One region of the Gordonia sp. 852002-51296_SCH5728562-b genome, then DNA from elsewhere that is predicted to be linked to it. Evidence: riboswitches for the same ligand, from Rfam matches in the RefSeq annotation. Region 1 holds a riboswitch; the other holds the start of a gene.
The links. Region 1 has a riboswitch for cobalamin ahead of A5766_RS12920 (CbtB domain-containing protein). Riboswitches for the same ligand answer to the same signal wherever they lie in the genome.

Region 1 (10,498 bases):
CCGACGTCGCAGTCGCCGCCGCGGGCACGACGTCGATGAGCAGATGTTTGCCCCGGGAGCGGACCGCGGCGACCCGTCCGCCGCGCAGGTCGGTGGTGGCCAGCGACGGAATGCGAAAGTCGGTGCGCTCCAACGTGGTCTGATCGAATGCGCGACGGAGACGGTCTGCGGCCTGGTAGACGGTGTCGCCCTCAGGCATGCTGTCCGTATCGCATTCGGAGGCCGCGGGGAGTGGTCGCGAATCCGGCGCCGACGAGCACCCGCTGCAGGTCGGAGCGCAACGCGGTGACGCCGTCGATGGAGTCGATGGTCAGGCGGGCGACACGACCGGCCCGCACGATGTCGGCGAGCGCTGCTGCCATGGCCTCTAATGCGGGGACGTCGTCGCTGAAGGTCAACACGGTCTTCCCGCCGCGTTCGACAAATGCGACGAGTTCGCCCTCGACGAGACATACGAGGGCGCCTGGTTTGCGGCCCGGTCGATGCCCGCCTGCGCCGGGCGTCGTGTCTGGCCAGGGCAGCGCTGCCCCATACGGATTGGCCGGGTCGGTGGCGGCCAGAACCGTCGCGGTGTTCGGTGCGCGGTGACTGCCCGGTGCGTCGTCGGTCAGGGCGTGGCGGCGCAATTGGTCGACGGTGGAGGTGCCCGCGAACTGGGCACCGCCGAGGCCGTCGACGTAGTAGCCTCGTCGCACCTGGCCGCTGTCTTCGAAGATGTTGAGCGCCTTGTAGATTCGTGCGAATCCTCCGACGACGTCCTCCGCCGTCACGCTGCCCCGGGTGACGACCCCGTAGCGTGCGAGCAGTTGGTCGCACAGGGCCTGAGTCGCGACAGTGGTCTCGAGCAGCGCTGTAGGGGTTGCGAACCAACGACCGGTTGCCGTGGAGGGCGTCGTGGCGCCGCCTGTCTGCGAGAGGAGATGCCGCGTGCTCAACCGTCCGGGCCGCAGGCGCGGAGCCTGACCGCGCGATCGGTGTGACGGCATGGACCGACTCGACGACGAGGTGCGGCGAGGCGCCTGCAACGCACGGACCGGCGCAAACGTGTCGTTGCTGACGTGACCGGCCCAGACGAGGTCCCACAGGGCGTCCTCGACCTGCTGGCGCGTCGCGGTGGCGCCCGGCGATGCTTCGCTCTCCGTCGACGCGTCGTCGAGCAGTTGGGCGAAGCGCAGTCCGCCCCCGGTGCCGAAGGTGTCGAGGAGGCGGGTGTGGATCTCGGTGGTGTCGATCTCGACCTCGGTCGGTACGAACAGCGGTGCGAGGTCGGCGGGGAAGAAGCTGATCCAGCCGTCGGTGGAGCCGATCCGGCCGTGACCCGCCCACATGAAGTCGCCGCTGGAGAGGAGTTCGTCGAGCATGGCCGGCCGGTAGTCACTGATCCTGCTCGGCAAGATCAGCGACTCCCACGCCGACGCCGGGAGCTGATGGCCCGCCAGTTGGTCGAGGACCGCCGCGAGTCCGTCGACTCCGGTGAGCCTTTCGTCGTCGGCGACGTGCTGCCACGCTCCGAGAAATCTGGCGAAGGTCGGGCCGTCGACGGGTGCGACGTCGGCTCGGCTCGCGGCAAGTGAGCCTCGTCGGATCTGCCCGAGCACGTCGCTGTGACACCACTGTGTGGTCCACGCGGGGCTGCCGTCGGGGTCGTCGTCGGTGGCGGGTAGAAAGTCGCCTTCGACGACCTTGCGTTCGGCGGCAAGGCGAATCAGCGTGTCGCGCACCACCGCGGGTGCCATTCCGATCGACTCGGCGGCCTCGTCGACGGTGAACGGGCCGTGCGTGCGCGCGTACCGATGGACGAGATCGCCGACGGGATCGGGAACAGACTCGGTGAAAGCTGCCGGAACACCCAGTGGCGCAGGAACTCCCAAGCCGTCGCGCAGGCGTGCGGTGTCTTCGACAGCGGCCCAGAGCGGCACGCCACGGATGCTCACGGAGATGATCGCGCCACGCCGATGCAACTCGGTCAACACGTCAAGCGCCGCAGGGCTGTCGTCGTCGCGCCGATACCGCAGCGCCACCTCGTCGGTCGTGAGCGGACCGAGCCACCGCAGCAGGTCGGCGATATCCTCGGCGTCGCGTGCCTTGCGGTGCTCGTCGAGGCGTTGCAGCCGTGCGACCACGGCGGCGATGACGGCGGGATCGAGCAGTTCGCGCAGGTCGACGCGCCCGAGTAGCTGTGCGAGGAGCGCGGTGTCGAGGGAGAGTGCTGCGGCGCGACGTTCGGCGAGCGGGGCGTCGTCGTTGTACATGAACGCTCCGACGTAGCCGAACAGCAGCGATGCCGCGAACGGCGACGGTTCCGGGGTCTCGACCTCGATCAGCCGAACACGTCGCGATCGGATGCGAGTGAGGAGGTCGGTGAGCGACGGCAGGTCGTAGACGTCCTGCAGGCATTCGCGGACCGTCTCCAGGATGATCGGAAAGTCGGGGAATTGCGATGCGACGGAGAGCAATTGGGCGCTGCGCTGGCGCTGCTGCCACAGCGGTGCCCGACGGCCGGGGTCGCGGCGGGGGAGTAGCAGGGCTCTGGCCGCGCACTCCCGGAATCGTGAGGCGAACATCGACGAGTCGGCGAGGGCGTCGGTGACCATCTGCTCGATCTCGTCGGGATCGACGACGAAGACTGCGGCGCCCGGCGGTTCGTCGTCGGTGTCGGGGAGGCGCACGATGATGCCGTCGTCGGATGCGGTGACCGCACCGTCGAGTCCGAGGGTGGCCTGCAGGCGGGCGGAGATCGCCGACGCCCACGGCGCGTGTACGCGTAAACCGTAGGGGGAGTGCAGGATCAGGCGCCAGTCGCCGAGCTCGTCGCGGAACCGCTCGATGACCAGGGTCCGGTCGGTCGGTACCTGTCCGGTCGCGTCGCGCTGCTCGGAGATGATCGACGCGAGGTTGTCGCGTGCGTACTCGCTGAGCCCGAGTTCTGTTGCCTGACGGTCGAGTTCGGCCTCGTCGGCGATGGAGCCGACGAACTTCCCGATCGCCGCGCCCAGTTCGGCCGGGCGTCCCTGTGCGTCGCCGATCCAGAACGGGAGGCGGCCGGGCTGACCGAATGCGGGTGAGACGAGTACGCGGTCGTGGGTGATGTCCTCGATTCGCCAACTCGTCGCGCCGAGCGCGAAGACGTCGCCGACGCGCGACTCGTAGACCATCTCCTCGTCGAGTTCGCCTACGCGGCTGGACTTTTCGCCGACCATGAACACACCGAAGAGCCCACGGTCGGGGATGGTGCCGCCAGAGGTGACCGCTAGTCGTTGCGCACCACGGCGACCGGTCAGTGTGCCAGCATCACGATCCCAGGTGACACGTGGACGTAGTTCGGCGAACTCGTCGGAGGGGAAGCGACCCGAGATGAGATCGAGTGTCGCCTCGTAGATCGACCGGCTCAACTCCCGGTACGGCGCAGCGCGGCGGACGATCTCGTACCACTCGTCGACCTCGAGCACGTCGAGAGCGGCCGCGGCGATCGTCTGTTGCGCAAGCACATCCAGTGGACTGCGCGGTACCTGCAGCTCTTCGATTGCGCCCGCACGCATCCGCGAGACGGCGACCGTGCAGCCGATCAGGTCGGTGCGATGCTTGGGGTACAGAACCCCCTGACTGATCTCGCCGACCTGGTGGCCCGCGCGTCCGATCCGCTGCAGCCCGCTGGCCACCGAGGGTGGTGTCTCGACCTGGATCACCAGATCGACCGCGCCCATGTCGATGCCGAGCTCGAGTGAACTCGTCGCGACCACACAGCGCAGGCGGCCGCTCTTGAGGTCGTCTTCGATCTCGGCGCGCTGCTCCTTGGAGACCGACCCGTGGTGTGCGCGGGCCAGGACAGTCGCGGCGCCGGTGGTGGCCCCCGAGGCCATGACCATTGCGGGTGCGCCGCCACCGACGCGGTCGTTGCGTGGTGGTTCGCGGCCAGGCTCGGTGCGTTGCTCGTGGATCTCGTTGAGCCGCGCGGTGAGACGCTCGGCGAGCCGTCGAGAGTTGGCGAACACGATCGTCGTACGGTTGGTCTCGATGAGATCGACGATCGACGCTTCGACGTAGGGCCAGAGCGAACCCGCGGTCGGCGAGAACGCGTCGTCGAGCTCATCCGCATCCGGTGCATCCGGTGGCGGCGGGATGTTGGCCATGTCGGGTACCGGGACGTCGACGCGGAGGTCGAAGGTCTTCGACGCCTTTGGCCGCACGATGGTGCACGGACGGGAGCCGGAGAGGAACTCAGCGACTAGCTCGGGCGGGCGGACCGTCGCCGAGAGTCCGATGCGTTGCGCCGGAGAGTCGAGCAGTTCGTCGAGGCGTTCGAGCGACAGCGCCAGGTGCGTGCCGCGTTTGGTGCCTGCGACGGCGTGTACCTCGTCGACGATCACCGTCTCGACCGTGGTGAGCGCTTCCCGTGCCGACGAGGTGAGCATCAGGTAGAGCGACTCGGGCGTGGTGATGAGGATGTCGGGTGGCGTTTTGGCGAGGAGTCGACGCTGGGCGGCGGGGGTGTCGCCCGAGCGCACGCCGACGGTGATCGACGGTTCGGTGATCCCGAGTTCCTGCGAGGCGCGTGTGATGCCCGCCAGTGGCGCGCGCAGGTTGCGCTCGACGTCGACCGCCAGTGCTTTGAGTGGGGAGATGTAGAGGACGCGCGTGCCCTTGGACCGATCGGGGCGGGCGGCAAGTGAATCGAGTGCCCAGAGAAACGCCGACAGGGTCTTGCCCGAGCCGGTGGGCGCGATGACCAGGGTGTTCTCGCCGTCGGCGATGGCTTTCCACGCGCCCTGCTGGGCGGGTGTCGGCGCGGGGAAGGCGCCGCCGAACCACCGACGCGTCGGGTCGGTGAAGCGGTTCAGGATGGAGGACGAGCTGGGCACTCTTCCATTGTTCCGCACGGGTCTGACAGTGCGGTGCGACGTGCTGGTCCGGCGGCGAGAACCTGGTATAGAGTCGATCCACGCTGGTTGCCAGGAACCCGGTGAGAATCCGGGACGGTCGCGCCACTGTAAGTCCGACGGGAAGCGACCTGTCGCGACGAGTCAGGACGTGGCAACCAGGCCACATTGCTCCACGTCAGGGACGCGTCATCCCGGAAGGAACCCTCTCAATGGTTGCCACCTCATCACAGGCCGAACGTCGGCCCGCTGCGCTCGCCGTACCGAATCTCTCGGTCGCTTCGGCCGCGCTCTGGCTCACCGCCACTGTGCTCATCGCCGCGCTGGCCTACTACTTCATCGGGTACGACCAGGGCGCCTGGTCGGTGTTCGGCAGCGACACCCACATCCACGAGTTCGTGCACGACTCCCGCCACTTCCTCGGCTTCCCCTGCCACTGATCTGACCCGGGAGACAACAGAACAATGGAGAAGAAGTTCGTCGGCGCGGGCCTGCTATCAGGCCTGATCGCCGGAATTTTTGCGTATGTGTTCGCTCGTATCTTCATCGAGCCGGTGGTCGCCAAGGCGATCGACTACGAAGAGGGTCGCAGCCACGCCGAGGAGATGCTCAGCGGCGAACACGGCCACGAGCACGAGGTGTTCACCAGGTCGGTGCAGGAAAACATCGGGGCCGGGGTCGGCACCGTGATCTTCGCGATCGCGATGGGCGCGTTCTTCGCGGTCGGGTTCACGGTCTTGTGGACCTACCTCGGACGGCGATACCCCGCGACCGATCCGCGCTGGGCGGCGGCCGCGCTCGGCGCGCTCGGATTCGTGGCCTTCTTCGGCGTCCCGTACTTCGCCTATCCGGCCAACCCGCCGGCTGTCGGCAACGACGAGACCATCGCCGACAGGTCGAGTGCCTATCTCACCATCACCGTGGTGTCGGTAATCGCGATCATCGCGGCCGTCGTCTTCGCGCTGTGGCTGCGTCCACGCATCGGTGGGCTGCTCGGTGCGATCGCGGGCGGCGTCGGCTACCTGGTAGTGGTCACCGTCGCGATCGCGTTGCTGCCGAGCTTCGACGAGGTACCGACGCCGGTCACCAACGACGCGGGCCAGATCGTGTTCCCAGGTTTCCCGGGCGACGTCATCGGCGACTTCCGCGTCTACGCGATCGCCAACCAGGTGATCCTGTGGACGGTGCTCACCGCGGTGTTCGCGCTGGTCCTGGGCGCGATGTCGCGCTCGCGGTCGTCGAAGCAGGTTGTCGACGACCCCGCGACGCAAACGGTCGCCTGACGCTCCTTTAAACGCGGCTCGAGTTGGCAGGCGCGGCTGGTACACCAGCCGCGTTCGCAAGTTCGGGCCGCGTTTGGCTTATCCGGACAGCACGCAGTCGCCGCACACGGCTGTGCGATCGCCCGATACCTGGTAGATCAGGCAGCAGCTGCGTCGTCGGAAACTCGGTCCGGCCCGCAGGTATCCGCCCTCGATGTCGGGGCGTGCGAGGAAAAGGTCGGCGTGGCGTCGGGCCGCGTCGGCGAGTTCTGGCCGGGCGGTACCGATCATGCGCACCGCCGAGTTGATCGCCGACGCGATGTTGCCGCCGAGGACGTGTGGCCCAACCGGGTACGACGCGTCGAAGAGTGCGGTGAGGTCGTCGACGGCGCGAGGGAACCCGTCGTCGAGCGCAGGCTTCGCGTCGACCGTCACGACGGATAGGGGGAAGGGCCCGCCGAGATGGTCCTGCCACCAGACGTCTGCGGGGTCGAGGGACAGGCGGGTGCCGATCACCGCTGCAGCGAGCGCCGGTGCAAGCAGCCTGGCGACGAGACCAAGGTGAGTCACCGACGCCGCGACGCGAGGTGAGACGTTCGACGCCGCGCCCGCAGCCAGAGCCTTCCGGACCCTTTCGACGCGGCTGTCGATGCGTCGTGGATTCGCCAGTGCCGCAGCCAGAGTCGACCACGGCCCGTCGACTGGTGCCGCGGCTGCGTGGGTGTCGGTCGCAAAGAACGGTCCGAACTCGGCGAACACGTGATCGTTCACGCTCTCTGCCTATCTCATCGACCGCTCGCGCGTCCAGCGAGCCCGCGAGGGCCGCCGCTGGACAAGTTGGGATCGGGGCTGACACAGTATGGAACGTGTTCTAATTTCCGGCGTTGAACGGTGGGTGGCAATGTTCGAGTGGTCCGAGGAAGACCTCATGGTGCGCGACGCGGTGCGGTCGTTCGTCGACAAGGAGATCCGCCCGCATTCCGACGAACTCGAGAGCGGTCAGTTGCCGCCGTACGACATCCTGCGCAAGCTGATGACGTCGTTCGGCGTCGACGCAATGGCACGCGAGGGCCTGGAGAAGGAGCTCGACGCAGAGGCCGCGGGCGAGTCGAAGTCCAAGGGTTCCGGGGGTTCCGGCGGCGGCATGATGAACTCGATGGCGCTGATCCTCAACATGGAACTCGCGGCCGCGAGCCTCGGCATGGTGGTGTCGATGGGCGTCAGTGTCGGGTTGACGGTGTCGACGATCCGGTCGAAAGGCACACTCGCACAGAAGAAGCGGTGGCTCCCCGAGCTGGTCACGCTCGAGAAAGTCGGTGCCTGGGCGATCACCGAACCGGATTCCGGCTCAGACGCACTCGGTGGCATGAAGACGACGGTCCGCCGCGATGGCGACGGTTACATCCTCAACGGGCAGAAGACCTTCATCACCAACGGTCCGTACGCCGACACGATCGTCGTGTTCGCGAAGCTCGACGAGGGCGATGGCACCCCAATGCGTGAACGCAAGGTGCTCACCTTCGTCCTCGACAAGGGCATGGAAGGCCTCACCCAGGGCAAGCCGTTCAAGAAGATGGGCATCATGAGCTCGCCGACCGGTGAGCTCTTCTTCGACAACGTTCGCCTCGGTCGCGACCGGCTGCTCGGCGAGACCGAGGACGTCGGATCGGGTAGTCGTGGCGACAGTGGCGTCAAGGCGGGCTTCACCGCTGAACGGATCGGTATCGCCGCACTGTCGATGGGCATCATCAATGAGGCGCAACGACTTTCGATCGAGTATGCGAAGTCGCGCACGCTCTGGGGTCAGGAGATCGGGAAGTTCCAACTCATCCAGCTCAAGCTGGCCGAGATGGAAATCGCACGGATCAACGTGCAGAACATGCTGTTCAACGCACTCGAACGAGCGAAGGCGGGTAAACCGCTGTCGCTTGCCGAGGCGTCGGCGATGAAGCTCTACTCGTCTCGCGCGGCCACCGAGGTCGCGATGGAAGCAGTGCAATTGTTCGGCGGCAATGGCTACATGACCGAGTATCGCGTGGAACAGCTTGCGCGCGATGCGAAGTCGTTGATGATCTACGCCGGCAGCAACGAGATCCAGGTGACACACGTGGCAAAGGGGCTGCTGGCGTAATAGCGATGTGTCAGGCCAGTGCTGAGCCGAGTTCGTCGACCTTCTCGATCAGTTCTGTCCCGTCGCGCGCGCTCACCGCGCCACTGCAATGCAGTGAGTACTCATCGAGCGCGCAACCTGTTTGGGTCCAGTAGCGGCGCGGCTCGGGGGTGAGCCAGGCCACCCGATGGACGCGCCTGGCCAGCTCGGCGAACAGATCGACTTGCGGATCGAAACCGTTGCTGCGCGCGTCGCCGACGACGAGAACCGACGTACGCGGCGTGATGAGACCGCGGTGGATCTCGAGCAACTCGGTGAGCATTCGGCCATAATCGCTGGTCGCTGACAGGTCCAGGTCGTCGGTGGCCAGCACGGCCGTGAGTGCGTCGTCAGCTGCTGCGGTTCGCAGTGCGGTGGTGACCAGCACGGGTCGGTCCACGAATGCGACGACCTCGCAGTGGTCGCCGAACTCGTACAGGGTTTGTGCGAGTCGCAGGATGAAGCCCGCGACTGGTCGCACCGACAACGAGACGTCGACAAGGACGAGAAGCCGTACCGGGCCGGGTGTGCGATTCCTGCGCCACAGTGTGAGGGGGACCCCGTCGGTGCGGACGGCGCAGCGCATCGTGCGACGCATGTCGAGCGATCCACGATCAGCCGCGCGCACCACCGTGCGCGGCGCTCCCCGAATTCGTTGGACGAGTCGGTGACATGCTCGGTCGATCTGTGCTTGGTCGGTGCCGTGAACCGGATCGGTGTCAGGACCGGTGATCACGGGTGTGGCGGCAAGACGTTCGGATAGGGCCGAGATGAACTGGGACAGAGCATGTTCGAGCTCCTCACGTTGCTCGTCGGTGAGGTTGTCCGCGCCGTCGTCGTCGTAGGCGCTGCGTGCGTCGGCGGCGTCGAGAGCGGCGAGAATCGCTGCGGCATCGGCCATGGAGAGCGACGTTCCGCTGACGCGGGCCGTCGAGCCGACGAGCTCCCCGGCCTTGGCTGCTGCTGCTCCGTCGATCTCGACCGTGTAGGTGATTCCGCCTGCGACGGTGTTGCTGTCAGAGTCGACAGCCAACTGTTCGGTCCCCGCCGATACCGAGAAGTCGTTTTCTTCGCGATGCGCGCTCTCCCCTTGACGCTCCCGTGCGTCTGGATCGTCGGCCATCAGATCGCCGATCTCATCGGTGTGCTCGTCTGCGCCGATCCTCCTCGCCGCGCCGTCGAACTCATCATCCCAGGCGATGTCATCGGGCAGTTCGGCTGCCGTGCCGCGGGGTCGCGGAAGGTCGGTGGCCGTATCGCGATGCGGTACCCCAACGAACACGAGATCGAAGGCGATCTCGAAGCCGTCTGCCTCGTGCGCATACTTGACGCTCACCGCGCGCAGCGCAGCCCGCAGTCGGTCGAGATCGTCGGCGCCGACGAGTGCCAGCGTGCGACGGATCTCGATGACCTCGGCCGGGGACACGGTGACCCGGTGGCCGCGGAGAAGGTGTCCGAACATCACCGAGAGTGCGTCAAGAACGCGATCACGTGTCCGGGCGCCGCTGCGCTCTCGAGAAGTGGTCACGTCAACGTCGACGGGCGCTACGCGCACGACCCGACCCGAAAGCTGTTGCTGTCAGCGACCCTCGCGGACTAGAACCGTCGCTCGCGGACGGCCTCGAATCCTGGATGTCGGACCCGGACGACGCTGGTGTGCCCACCATGGCCCTGGCGATATCGAGATCACTGCCGAACTTCACCAACAGTGCGAGAAGTGCACGGTCTGTCGACGTTCGATCGTGCGTGACGTCGGCTGCGTGTGCGGCAGTCGTCGTGCGCAGGTACGACGCTGCCCGCGCGGCATCGATCACCTCGGCGATGGAAGGACTCTTACGCAGCGGCAACTCCCGCAGACGGCGTGCGAGGTCGACGACGTCGGCGACCACCCCGGGTTCCACTTCCGGCGCGCGCACCGACACGATTGCCCGCTCGCGTTCGACGTCGGGATAGTCGACCTGGAAGTGCACGCAGCGTCGCTTCAGGGCGGGCGACAGTTCCCGGGTGTCGTTGGAGGTCAATATCACCCACGGTGACGAACGCGCGGCGAAGGTGCCGAGCTCGGGAATCGTCACCTGCCGCTCCGCGAGTACCTCGAGCATCACGGCCTCCATGGCCTCGTCGGTTCGATCGATCTCGTCTATGAGCAGCACGGTGGGCAGCGGTGCAGTGATGGCCGCGAGCAATGGTCGTGCGACGAGGAAGTCCTC
Region 2 (10,498 bases), on a different contig from region 1:
CGCCGAGATAGGCGAGCGCCATCACGGCACCGATGACGAGCGGAACGGCGACATGCGACGCGATGGTCTTGATCGACAACGCATGGGTGGGAGCAGCGGACATCGATTACCTTCTGGGCTAGTCGGGAACACGATCGTTCACCAGGAATGGTTGCAGAATGCAACTTGGATAGGTTGTAATATACAACTATGGCTTCACCCGAGCAACCCGATGCCGCCGAAGTCGTCGGGCAGGAATTGGTCACGCTGTCGCGGCGGCTGCGCAACGGCGCCCGCGACATCTACGCCGAGGGCGGCCTGACCTTCGTCGAGTTCTCTCTCCTCGCACTGATCTCGGACAACCCGGGAATCAACGCGGCGTCACTGGCGCGGGCCGCGAATATCGACAAGTCGACGGCCAGCCGCCAGCTCGGCGAGCTCCGTCGCCGTGGTCTGCTGCGCCGCACGCAGGACGCGACGTCGTCGAGGTCGCAGTCGTTGGAAGTGACCCAGGAGGCACTCGACACCCTGGGCGAGATCCGCCGACGCAGTGGAGACGCCATCGCACGCAGGCTCGACACGTGGACGCAGGACGATCTCGAACTGTTCGCAACGCTGTTGCGCCGCTACAACGACGCCGACGCGACATGACCCCGATAGCCGTGACGACCGCCCTGTTCGAGCCGACGGGCGCGGCACAGCGAGCCACCGACCTCGCCCGCGCGGGTGCAGCGGGGCTGTTCACCTTCGAGGGTCCGCACGATGTGTTCACCCCGCTCGTCGTTGCGGCGTCGGTGCCGGAACTCACCCTGCTGACCAACGTCGCAATCGCCTTCCCGCGCAATCCGATTCACCTCGCACACGCGGCCAACGACCTTCAGTTGCTCTCCGGCGGCCGATTTCGACTCGGCTTGGGAACGCAGATGCGCCCGCAGATCGAGAAGCGGTTCTGCGCTGATTTCGACGACCCGGTGGGCCGCATGGCCGACAAGGTCAGCGCCATCAACGCCATCTTCGATGCGTGGGAGACCGGAGCCCCGCTGCGCTATGAAGGGGCCTATCACCGTCACACCTTGATGACGCCCACCTTCAACCCCGGCCCCAACCCGTTCGGTCGGCCGCCGGTGTTCGTCGGCGCGCTCGGGCCGTTGATGACGCGCGCCGCGGCAAAGCACGCCGACGGAGTGTTGGTGATGCCGTTTTCCACCGCCGACTTTCTGGCATCGACGACCGTCCCGAACATTCGACGCGGCCTCGCCGCACGCGATCACGGCCGCGGCTTCACCGTGATCCCCGAGGTGATCGTCTCGGTGGGCACCGACCACACCGCCGCTCGACGACTCCTCGCCTTCTACGGCTCGACGCCCGCCTACCGGCCCGTCCTCGCAGCGCACGGCGCCGAGCAGCTGCAGCCAGAACTCAATGCGCTGTCGAAGCAGGGGCGGTGGGCCGAGATGGCCGATCTCATCGACGACGAGCTACTGCACACGATCGCCGCTGTCGGTGGTCCCGCAGACGTCGCACAGCAGATCCGGGCCCGCGTCGACGCCTTCGACGCGCTGCGCGATCTCGACGTCCGCGTCGACGAGGTGTGCATCTATCAGCCGACACCTATCGACGTCGACCAGCTCGCGGCGATCATCGCCACACTCGGCTGACAGCGTTCTCACCCAAAGTTACGGTACCGTAGCTTACGTGAACTCAGCCCTGGTGACCGCTGTCGCCGACAGACCTCGCCTCCGCGGCGTCATTCATCAGTGGTCGGCCTACGTCGCAGTGGTCGCAGGCGTCGCCCTTGTCATCGGCGCAGGCTGGCTACGTGGACCGGGAGCCGCGGTGGCCTGTGCCGTCTACGCGGCAACCGTCGTCGGTCTGTTCGCGACCTCGGCGTCGTATCACCGGATCGCGTGGAAATCGCTGAGCGCTCAGATACACATGAAGCGTGCCGACCACTCGATGATCTTCGTGTTCATCGCGGGTACCTACACGCCGTTCTGTGTGATGGGTCTGCCGAGTCCGATGCGGTGGTGGGTGCTCGGCATCGTCTGGGTCGGCGCGGTCGCCGGTGTCGCACTGAAGATCGCGTGGCCTGGCGCGCCCCGCTGGCTCGGGGTCACGCTCTACATCCTGCTCGGGTGGGTCATCATCGCCGTCGCCCCGACGCTCGTCGCACATGTCGGTTGGCTCGTACTGATCCTGCTCGCGGTGGGCGGGGTGTTCTACAGCGTCGGCGGAGTGCTCTACGCACTGCGCTGGCCCAATCCCTGGCCGACGACGTTCGGCCATCACGAGGTGTTCCACGTCTGCACAGCCATTGCCGCGCTACTGCACTACATCGCGGTCTGGCTGGTCGTTGCCGCCTGACAGCGCGTCCCGACGAGCCGCCGCCTGCCGACGGCCTACTCAGAGCCCCTGCGATCGCAGGTACTCGGCAAGCGCCGTGATGGTCTGCGGATTGCGCGGACCCTCGACGAGCGCCGCATACGGGAACGAGATGTAGCGGCGCTCTCGCACAGCGGTTGTCTGCGCCATCAACGGTTGCGACTCGAGCTGTCGAATCTTGGCTTCGACGGTGTTCTGCGGCCCCGCCCCGTAATCGACGATGACGATGACCTGCGGATCGCGCTGCGCCGCGGCCTCCCATGATGCCGACGTCCAGGAGTCGTCGATATCGCCGAAGATGTTGCGTCCACCGGCTTCGGCGATGATCTGATCCGGTGCCGCATTCCGACCCGAGGTGAACGGCGTCGGATCGGCGCTGTCGAAGGGGAAGACCCGCGCCGCTGCGGACGCGGCAGGCGCCCCCACACGCGCAGCCTCGACCTGCTTGCGATAGTCGGCGGTCAGCGTCGCGGCCCGACCACTCACGCCGAAGATCTGCCCCAGATTCGACAGGTCCGCGTACAACGCATCGAGGGGTCGTACGACGCCGCGCTTGGTGTTGCCTGCCTGGCGACAGGCTTCGGTCAGCTGGTATGGCACGGCACCGGTCGAACGCACCCAGTCGGGGGTGACGCCGGTCGATTCCTTGAACCCGTAGTTCCAGCCCGCAAAGACGAAGTCGGGCCGCGCAGCGGCGATGATCTCCCGCGAGAACGCCGTGCCCAATGATGGTGTCTTCTCGAAATCCGCTCGCCACGGGGATGATTCGATATCGCGCTCTTTGCCCTCGTACGTGGTGTAGCCGGCCATCCGGTCGCCCAATCCGAGGGCGAACATCAGCTCTGTGATCCCGGTGTCGTTCGTCACCGCACGATCGGGTACACCGCTCACCGTAAGCGGTGCACCACAATTGGTTACCGTCACCTGTTCCCCTGATGACCTGGGAGTCGACGACTCGACGTCGGCGCCGCAACCGGAGACCACTGTCATCGCGGCTAGTGCAGACACGACGAATGCGCGCGGTCTGCGAAGTGCTGTCCTGGTCATAGGTGCTGTCATGAGTGCTCTTCCTCGGAGATGGCTTGTGGGACTTGGTCGTCGAAGATGATCTGCGGAACGCCTGTGCGGGGGTGGGCGACGACGTACGCACCAACGCCGTACCACTCGGCGATGTTCGTCGCGGTGAGGAGTTCGTCCGGTGGCCCGATGCACGCGATCGTCCCGTCGAGCACAACGGCGAGCGTGGTGCAGTACTGTGCCGCCATGTTGAGATCGTGCAGCGCCGCGACGACGGTGACCCCGCGTCCGCGCGCCGCACCAAGGATGTCGAACTGATGGCGGATATCAAGGTGATTGGTCGGTTCATCGAGGATCAGTACGTTGGGCTCCTGCGCGAATGCGCGCGCGATGAGTACGCGTTGCGCCTCTCCGCCGGAGAGCGTGGTGAACACACGATCCGCGAACATCCCGACGCCGGCCGTGGACATCGCCGCCGCGCACACCTGGCGGTCGCGGGCACGGGCCGCCGCACCCAGTTCGCGGTGTGGTAGCCGTCCCGTCGCGACAACCTCTGACGCGGTGAAATCGAAGTCGAGCGAGGCCGATTGGGTGAGCGCGGCGACTCGTCGTGCGTTCTCCCGCATACTCACCGCACGCACGTCGTTGCCGTCGACTCGCACGCTGCCGCCCGACGGTGCCAGCGCGCGGTACACGCATCGAAGCAGGGTCGATTTGCCGCTGCCGTTCGGGCCGATCACCCCGAGGAACTCTCCGGAGTCGACCGTGAACGATGCGTCGCGAACGATGACGGTGTGATCGATCTCGACGGTGACCGCGTCGTACTCGACGGCACTCATGAGTCGATCCTGGTACGCCGACGTTGCATCAGTCCGAGGAATACCGGCACACCCACCGCAGCCGTGATCGCCCCGAGCGGAATCTCCTGCGGTGGAACGACAATCCGCGCCATCAGATCGGCGACCACAAGGAACAGCGCCCCCAGCACGGGTGCGACGAGAATGATCTTGCGGTGATCCGCACCGACGACCATGCGGGTCACGTGCGGCACGATGAGACCGACGAATCCGATTGCGCCGCAGACAGAGACGATGAACCCGGTCATCAACGCGGCGATGACGAAGAGCTCGAGCCGAAACCGTGACGCCCGTATGCCGAGCGACGCGGCGACCTCGTCGCCCATCGCCAGCGCATTGAGTTGTCGCGCTCTCGCTGCGACCACACCTATCCCGATGACCACCACGACCGCGACCAGCGCAACCGAATGCCATGTTGCCGCAGCAAGACTGCCGAGCAGCCAGAACATGACACTCCGTGCGGCATCACCCACCGGACGTAAAAAGATGAGCACGGTGGTCAGAGCCGAGAACCCGTATCCCAGAGCGGTTCCCGTCAACACGAGCCGCAGTGGTGTGAGACCTCCGCCGCGCTGTGCAATTCCGAAGACGAGCAACGTCGCCACCAGTGCGCCGAGGAATGCCGCGGTCGGCAACGCATACAGGCCGAGACCCGAGAAGACCCCGAACAGCACGACGGCGGTGGCTCCGACAGACGCACCCGACGAGATCCCGAGCACGTAGGGATCCGCCAGCGGATTGCGCACCATCGCCTGCACGATCACGCCGACCACCGCCAAACCGGCACCCACCAGCGCTCCCGTCAGCACCCGTGGCACACGCGAGTCGACGACGATCCAGTACGAGGCAGCGTCGACCGACGAGACCGGTCCCCCGGTGATTGCTGCCCACACCATCCGCAGCGATACGGACCAGCCCGATCTCCACGGTTCCGTATGCGACGCCGCACGCTGCGGCCACGACGAGCGCCACACCGCAGCCGATGGCCACGGAGACGGGTCGCGCCCAGGTATCCCGAGGGTTCGCACTGCGCGTCGGCATACCCGCCCTCCTGATCAGCCCGGAGCGGGTACAGCAGATGTCGCCACGCGGGGTCGACGACGACCACGCGAGTTCAACACCGACCATGTCCCGCGAAGTCGATGGGACCGCCTATGCCCGGCGGCCACGTCGGCAGGTCTTCGGACTTCGGACACGGCACGTGATGTGCCACCTATCGACGATCGCTTCCCGAGCCGGCAGGCCCAGTGCTGTTGAACGCCTTCGTTTCCGTTACCGCTGCGGGGCAGCTCTGGATTCCCACCAGATTCCCTCTTGGCTCTCACCGACGATCTCGGCTGGAGAACCGACGCCGCTGCAGTGTAACAACGGTCTCGAATCGGACATATGGCGCATGCGGTTTCACGAACTTCACCATCCCATCACCGCGAGGCCGACGGCGGGTAGGACGACGTCCATCCTCTCTTGGTCGGGTGGCGGCATGCCGAACATCTCACCTCGACCGTCACTGGACGACCTCCGGATCGATGGGGACACGACCCTGCACGCCGGCACCACCCGCCGACGCTTTCTCACCTGGGCGGGCGTCGCTGCCGGTATCGCAACGGTCCCAGCGCTGTTCACGACCGACGCGGCGTCGGCTCCCCCGCCACGCCGTGGCAGTGACCTGTTCACGCTCGGTGTGGCATCAGGCGATCCGCTTCCAGACGGCGTGGTCCTGTGGACACGGCTGGCCGCCGATCCGCTCGCCCGCGGCGGAGCAATGGGTCTGCTTCCGGTACCGGTCGAGTGGGAGATCGCCACCGACCACGGCATGAGGCATGTCGTCGCGCGCGGCGTCGAAGTGGCGACACCGGAGAACGGACACAGCGTGCACGCCGACGTACGCGGCCTACGGCCCGCGGCGGACTACTTCTACCGATTCCGTGCGGGCGGTTCCCTGTCGGCGATCGGGCGCACGCGTACCGCTCCGTCGCACGGAAGTCGGCTGAGTGCATTGACTTTCGCATTCGCCTCGTGCCAATCGTGGGCTGACGGGCACTACCCCGCATACGCCGATATGGCGGCGCACGCACCCGACGTCGTCTTCCATCTCGGCGACTACATCTATGAAAAGCCGATCCCGGTCGACGGCGGCCGACGAAAGACCGCCGCAACACCGGTGTCGGCGCACCGGGAGTGCGCGACGCTCGACGACTATCGCGATCGATATGCGCTCTACAAACTCGACCCCCATCTGCAGGCCGCGCACCGGGCGAGTCCGTTCATCACGATCTTCGACGACCACGAGGTCGACAACAACTGGGCCGCAGAGGTTCCCGAGGACAATCAACCCATCCCCGAATTCCTCGCCCGGCGCGCCCAGGCGATGCGAGCGTGGTGGGAGAACACACCGGTGCGTGTCGCGCAGCGGCCTCGCCCCACGCCGACAGCCGACCTCTACGACCTGCGCGCCTACCGTCGGTTCAGCTATGGCGACCTCGTCGAGTTCAGCGTCCTCGACACCAGGACCTTCCGCAGCGATCAGGCCAACGGCGACAACGACACCGCGCATAATGCCGCGACCGCAGACCCCCGGCGCACCATCACCGGTGCCGCACAGGAGAAGTGGCTGCTCGACGGATTGGCCGCCAGCCGTGCCCGCTGGAACGTTCTCGCGCATCAGACCACCATCGCCGACCTCGCCCGCCGAAAGAACGGCGAGCGGGCGGTCAGTATGGACGGGTGGAGCGGCTACGAAGCCTCTCGCGCAAGGATTCTCGACGGCGCGCGTGAGCGCGGCGTGCACAACCTCGTCTCGATCGTCGGCGACATCCACCGCAACGTGGTCTCCGAGTTGCGCTCCACGTATTCGCGACCGTCCCCGACCGTCGGCGTCGAACTCGCGGGCACCTCGATCGCGTCTGGCGCAGACGGCGAGGACAGCGACGCCAGCGACAAACAACTCAAGGCAGCCTCACCCCACATCCGCTTCGGCAACGCTCAGCGCGGGTACGTTCTCAACAGACTGTCGGCCGACCGCTGGGAAGCGGACTATCGGGTGAGCGATTCGATTGCCGCGCCGGATGTTTCGCTGCACCGCCGGGCGCAGATCACCATCCCGTCCGGTCGGCCCGACATCGACGTGCTCTGACCCGGCTGCTCTGCTCTGCTCTGCTCAGTGCGGAATCGTGCCGCTCTGAGCGGAACCGACGTGACCGATATCCGTCGGTCACCGACGATCGGTGCATGACCGATGAACAACGACCACTGCCACTACGCAAGCGCACCGCGGAAAGCCTTTTCGGGCAACGCATCCTGACTCTCGACTCCGCACTCGACGACGAGATCGGCACGCAATTGTGCTCGCAACTCGTCATGCTCTCCGACGACGATCCCGTCGCCGACATCGCGCTCTGGATCAACTCTCCGGGCGGTTCGGTACCCGCGATGCTCGCGATCACCGACATCATGCGCTTGATTCCCAACGACGTGATCACCGTGAACCTCGGAATGGCCTACAGTGCAGGACAATTCCTGCTGTGCAGCGGCACCCGGGGCAAGCGGTTCATCACGCCGCATGCCAAAGTCCTGCTGCACCAGGGATCGGCGGGCATCGGCGGCTACGCACCCGACATCGAACTGCAGGCCGACGACCTGCGACACGTCCGCGACACCGTACTCACGATCATCGCTGAGCAGACCGGACACACCCGCGAAAAGATCTTCGACGACTCGCTACGCGATCACGTCTTCACCGCCTCCGAGTCGGTCGACTACGGATTCGTCGACCACATCGTCACCGACATCGCACAGATACGACCGTTATCCCCTGCCGCAACGGGTTTCGAGGTGAGTCACGCATGAGCACATACACCATTCCCAACGTCATCACCCGTACTCCGCAGGGCGAGCGCGTCATGGATGTCTACAGTCGGCTGCTCGACGACCGAATCCTCTACCTCGGAACCGAACTCGACGACGGCGTCGCCAATGCGCTCATCGCGCAGATCCTGCATCTCGACTCCGAGAACCCCGACATCCCCATCGAGCTGTACATCAACTCTCCGGGCGCGTCGGTGACCGCAACCTTCGCACTCTACGACACCATGCAGTACTGCCATGCGCCGATCGCCACCACCTGTGTGGGACAAGCACTCTCGTCGACGGCACTACTGCTGGCCGCGGGCTCGCCGGGCCAGAGGTCGGTACTCCCCCACGCCAGGGTCCTGCTCCACCAGCCGTCGGGTCAGGGCCGCGGCACGATCCCGGATCTGATCCTCGCCGCCGAGGAGATCCTGCGCATCCGTGAGGAAATAGAACAGGCACTGAGTCGGCACACCGGGCGCGACATCGAGACGCTGCGTCACGACACCGACCGTGACCGCGTGCTGCGGGCAGATGAGATCGTCGAGTACGGACTCGCCGATCAGGTCATCGACACCAGGGCCACAGCGGCCCGGTGATCGTCAGGCGCACGCTCGACGCGAGGGAGCGCCCAGTCGACGGTATTGAACGCTCGCTCGGCTGACGTCGGTCACGCCGCCAGCGCAACCGGGCCACGCATACGCGAGAGCGGCATGATCGGTTGCATTGCAGCAGGGGTCGAACCGGCGGGGATCGAACGCAGCGTGACCGGGACGCGGGACGCGCCCGGCCTGCGTGCGGCGCCGAGAGCACTCTCGACGCGGGCGAGTTCGGCGGCGGCCTCGCGGGCCAGGTCGAGCAGGCTCAGCTCAACAGCTCCCGCGACGGCCGCAAGCAATTCCGACGATGCGTCCTTGCGTCCGCGTTCGATCTCCGACAGGTACTGACTCGAGACGCCCGCGCGACGCGCGGTCTCGACGAGTCGCTCGCCGCGCTCGTGGCGGCGGCGACGCAGCACACGCCCGGTGACCTCACGCCAGAGCGGCTCGGGCGCCGGCTGCGTATGCGAGTCGTTCCTCGATGCCATGCAACCGAGCGTAGGTCACCACTGCTGCGGGCAGCCGTCCCTTCTGCTCTGGGCAGAACGGCGACAACAGCAGAACGCGACCCTGCCCGTCAGCTGCGCGCGAGGTCGGCGAGGACGCGTGCGCTCGACTCCCAGTCCATGCACTTGTCGGTGACCGACTTGCCGTACACGAGCGGCTGGGCGTCGGGCGACTGCGCACCGGCCTCGAGGAAGCTCTCCAGCATCACACCGCTGATCAGCGGTGTGTGTCCCGCAGCGCGACGCGTCCGGATCGACGCCGCGATCTCGGCGGCGACCTGCGCCTGCCGGATGTGGTCCTTGCCGGAGTTGGCGTGGCTGCAGTCGATCATGACCCGTGCGGGCAGGCCCGCCTTGTCGAGTGCGGCAACCGCGGATGCCACGGACTCGTCGTCGAAGTTGGGTCCGGTGGTACCGCCACGCAGGATGATGTGGCAGTCCTCGTTGCCCGCCGACTCGACGAGCGCACCATGACCGAAGTCGTCGATACCGAAGAAGACGTGTTGCGCGGCAGCGGCATTCACTCCGTCGATGGCGACCTGGACGTTGCCGTCAGTACCGTTCTTGAACCCGATGGGCATCGACAGTCCGGATGCGAGCTGGCGATGCACCTGCGACTCCGTCGTCCGTGCACCGATGGCACCCCACGCGACGGCGTCGGCGATGTACTGCGGGCTCGTCGGCTCGAGGAACTCACATCCGACCGGGAGGCCGAGGTCGATGATGTCGAGCAGCAGCGACCGTGCCGTACGCAGACCACGCTCGACGTCGTAGGTGCCATCCATGCCGGGATCGTTGATGAGTCCCTTCCAGCCGACCGTGGTGCGCGGCTTCTCGAAGTAGACACGCATGACGATCTTCAAGCGGTCGGCGTAGTCGTCGGCAAGCGGTGCGAGGCGTCGCGCGTAGTCGAGCGCGGCGATCGGATCGTGCACCGAGCAGGGTCCGACGACGACGAGTAGACGGTCGTCTCGGCCGGCGAGGATGGCGGCGATCTCGTCGCGATCGGCCTGGACCCGAAGCGCTCGACGGGAGGTCAGCGGCAATTCGGCGCGGATGGTGTCCGGCGACGGGATGGACCGGAAGGATCTGACCCGCCGATCGGAGGTGGAGGTCGATTCGGCCTCGTGAGCGGCAGTGGCGGCGAGATCCGGGAGGGTGGTCACTTCTGTGTTGCCTTTCGCGGGTGGTGGCCTGTCTTCTACGACTGGGACACCCGCTTGCTTGTCATCGGAGGCCCCTGACATGAGAAAAGCAGCGACCTTTCGGTCACTGCTCGGGCTCCGGGTTTATTGACGTGCGACGCAGATTC

Region 2: linked by a shared signal. The riboswitch ahead of A5766_RS20800 (FecCD family ABC transporter permease) and the one ahead of A5766_RS12920 (CbtB domain-containing protein) in region 1 are both predicted to bind cobalamin.

Annotation. Positions count from the first base shown of each region.
Region 1 covers NZ_LZMI01000069.1:22,786-33,283, reverse strand. The annotation lists gene A5766_RS12930 (DNA-formamidopyrimidine glycosylase family protein) at 1-199, opposite strand, end outside; gene A5766_RS12925 (ATP-dependent helicase) at 192-4,859, opposite strand; cobalamin riboswitch at 4,913-5,067, shown strand; gene A5766_RS12920 (CbtB domain-containing protein) at 5,090-5,317, shown strand; gene A5766_RS12915 (CbtA family protein) at 5,342-6,160, shown strand; gene A5766_RS12910 ((2Fe-2S)-binding protein) at 6,239-6,910, opposite strand; gene A5766_RS12905 (acyl-CoA dehydrogenase family protein) at 7,041-8,270, shown strand; gene madC (MadC family VWA domain-containing protein) at 8,281-9,816, opposite strand; gene A5766_RS12895 (MadB family AAA-type ATPase) at 9,818-10,498, opposite strand, start outside.
Region 2 covers NZ_LZMI01000126.1:30,147-40,644, reverse strand. The annotation lists gene A5766_RS20830 (hypothetical protein) at 1-103, opposite strand, end outside; gene A5766_RS20825 (MarR family winged helix-turn-helix transcriptional regulator) at 190-630, shown strand; gene A5766_RS20820 (TIGR03617 family F420-dependent LLM class oxidoreductase) at 627-1,637, shown strand; gene trhA (PAQR family membrane homeostasis protein TrhA) at 1,675-2,343, shown strand; gene A5766_RS20810 (ABC transporter substrate-binding protein) at 2,383-3,408, opposite strand; gene A5766_RS20805 (ABC transporter ATP-binding protein) at 3,417-4,217, opposite strand; partial or broken gene A5766_RS20800 (FecCD family ABC transporter permease) at 4,214-5,276, opposite strand; cobalamin riboswitch at 5,391-5,600, opposite strand; gene A5766_RS20795 (alkaline phosphatase D family protein) at 5,716-7,368, shown strand; gene A5766_RS20790 (ClpP family protease) at 7,464-8,081, shown strand; gene A5766_RS20785 (ClpP family protease) at 8,078-8,680, shown strand; gene A5766_RS20780 (helix-turn-helix domain-containing protein) at 8,752-9,168, opposite strand; gene A5766_RS20775 (3-deoxy-7-phosphoheptulonate synthase) at 9,258-10,352, opposite strand.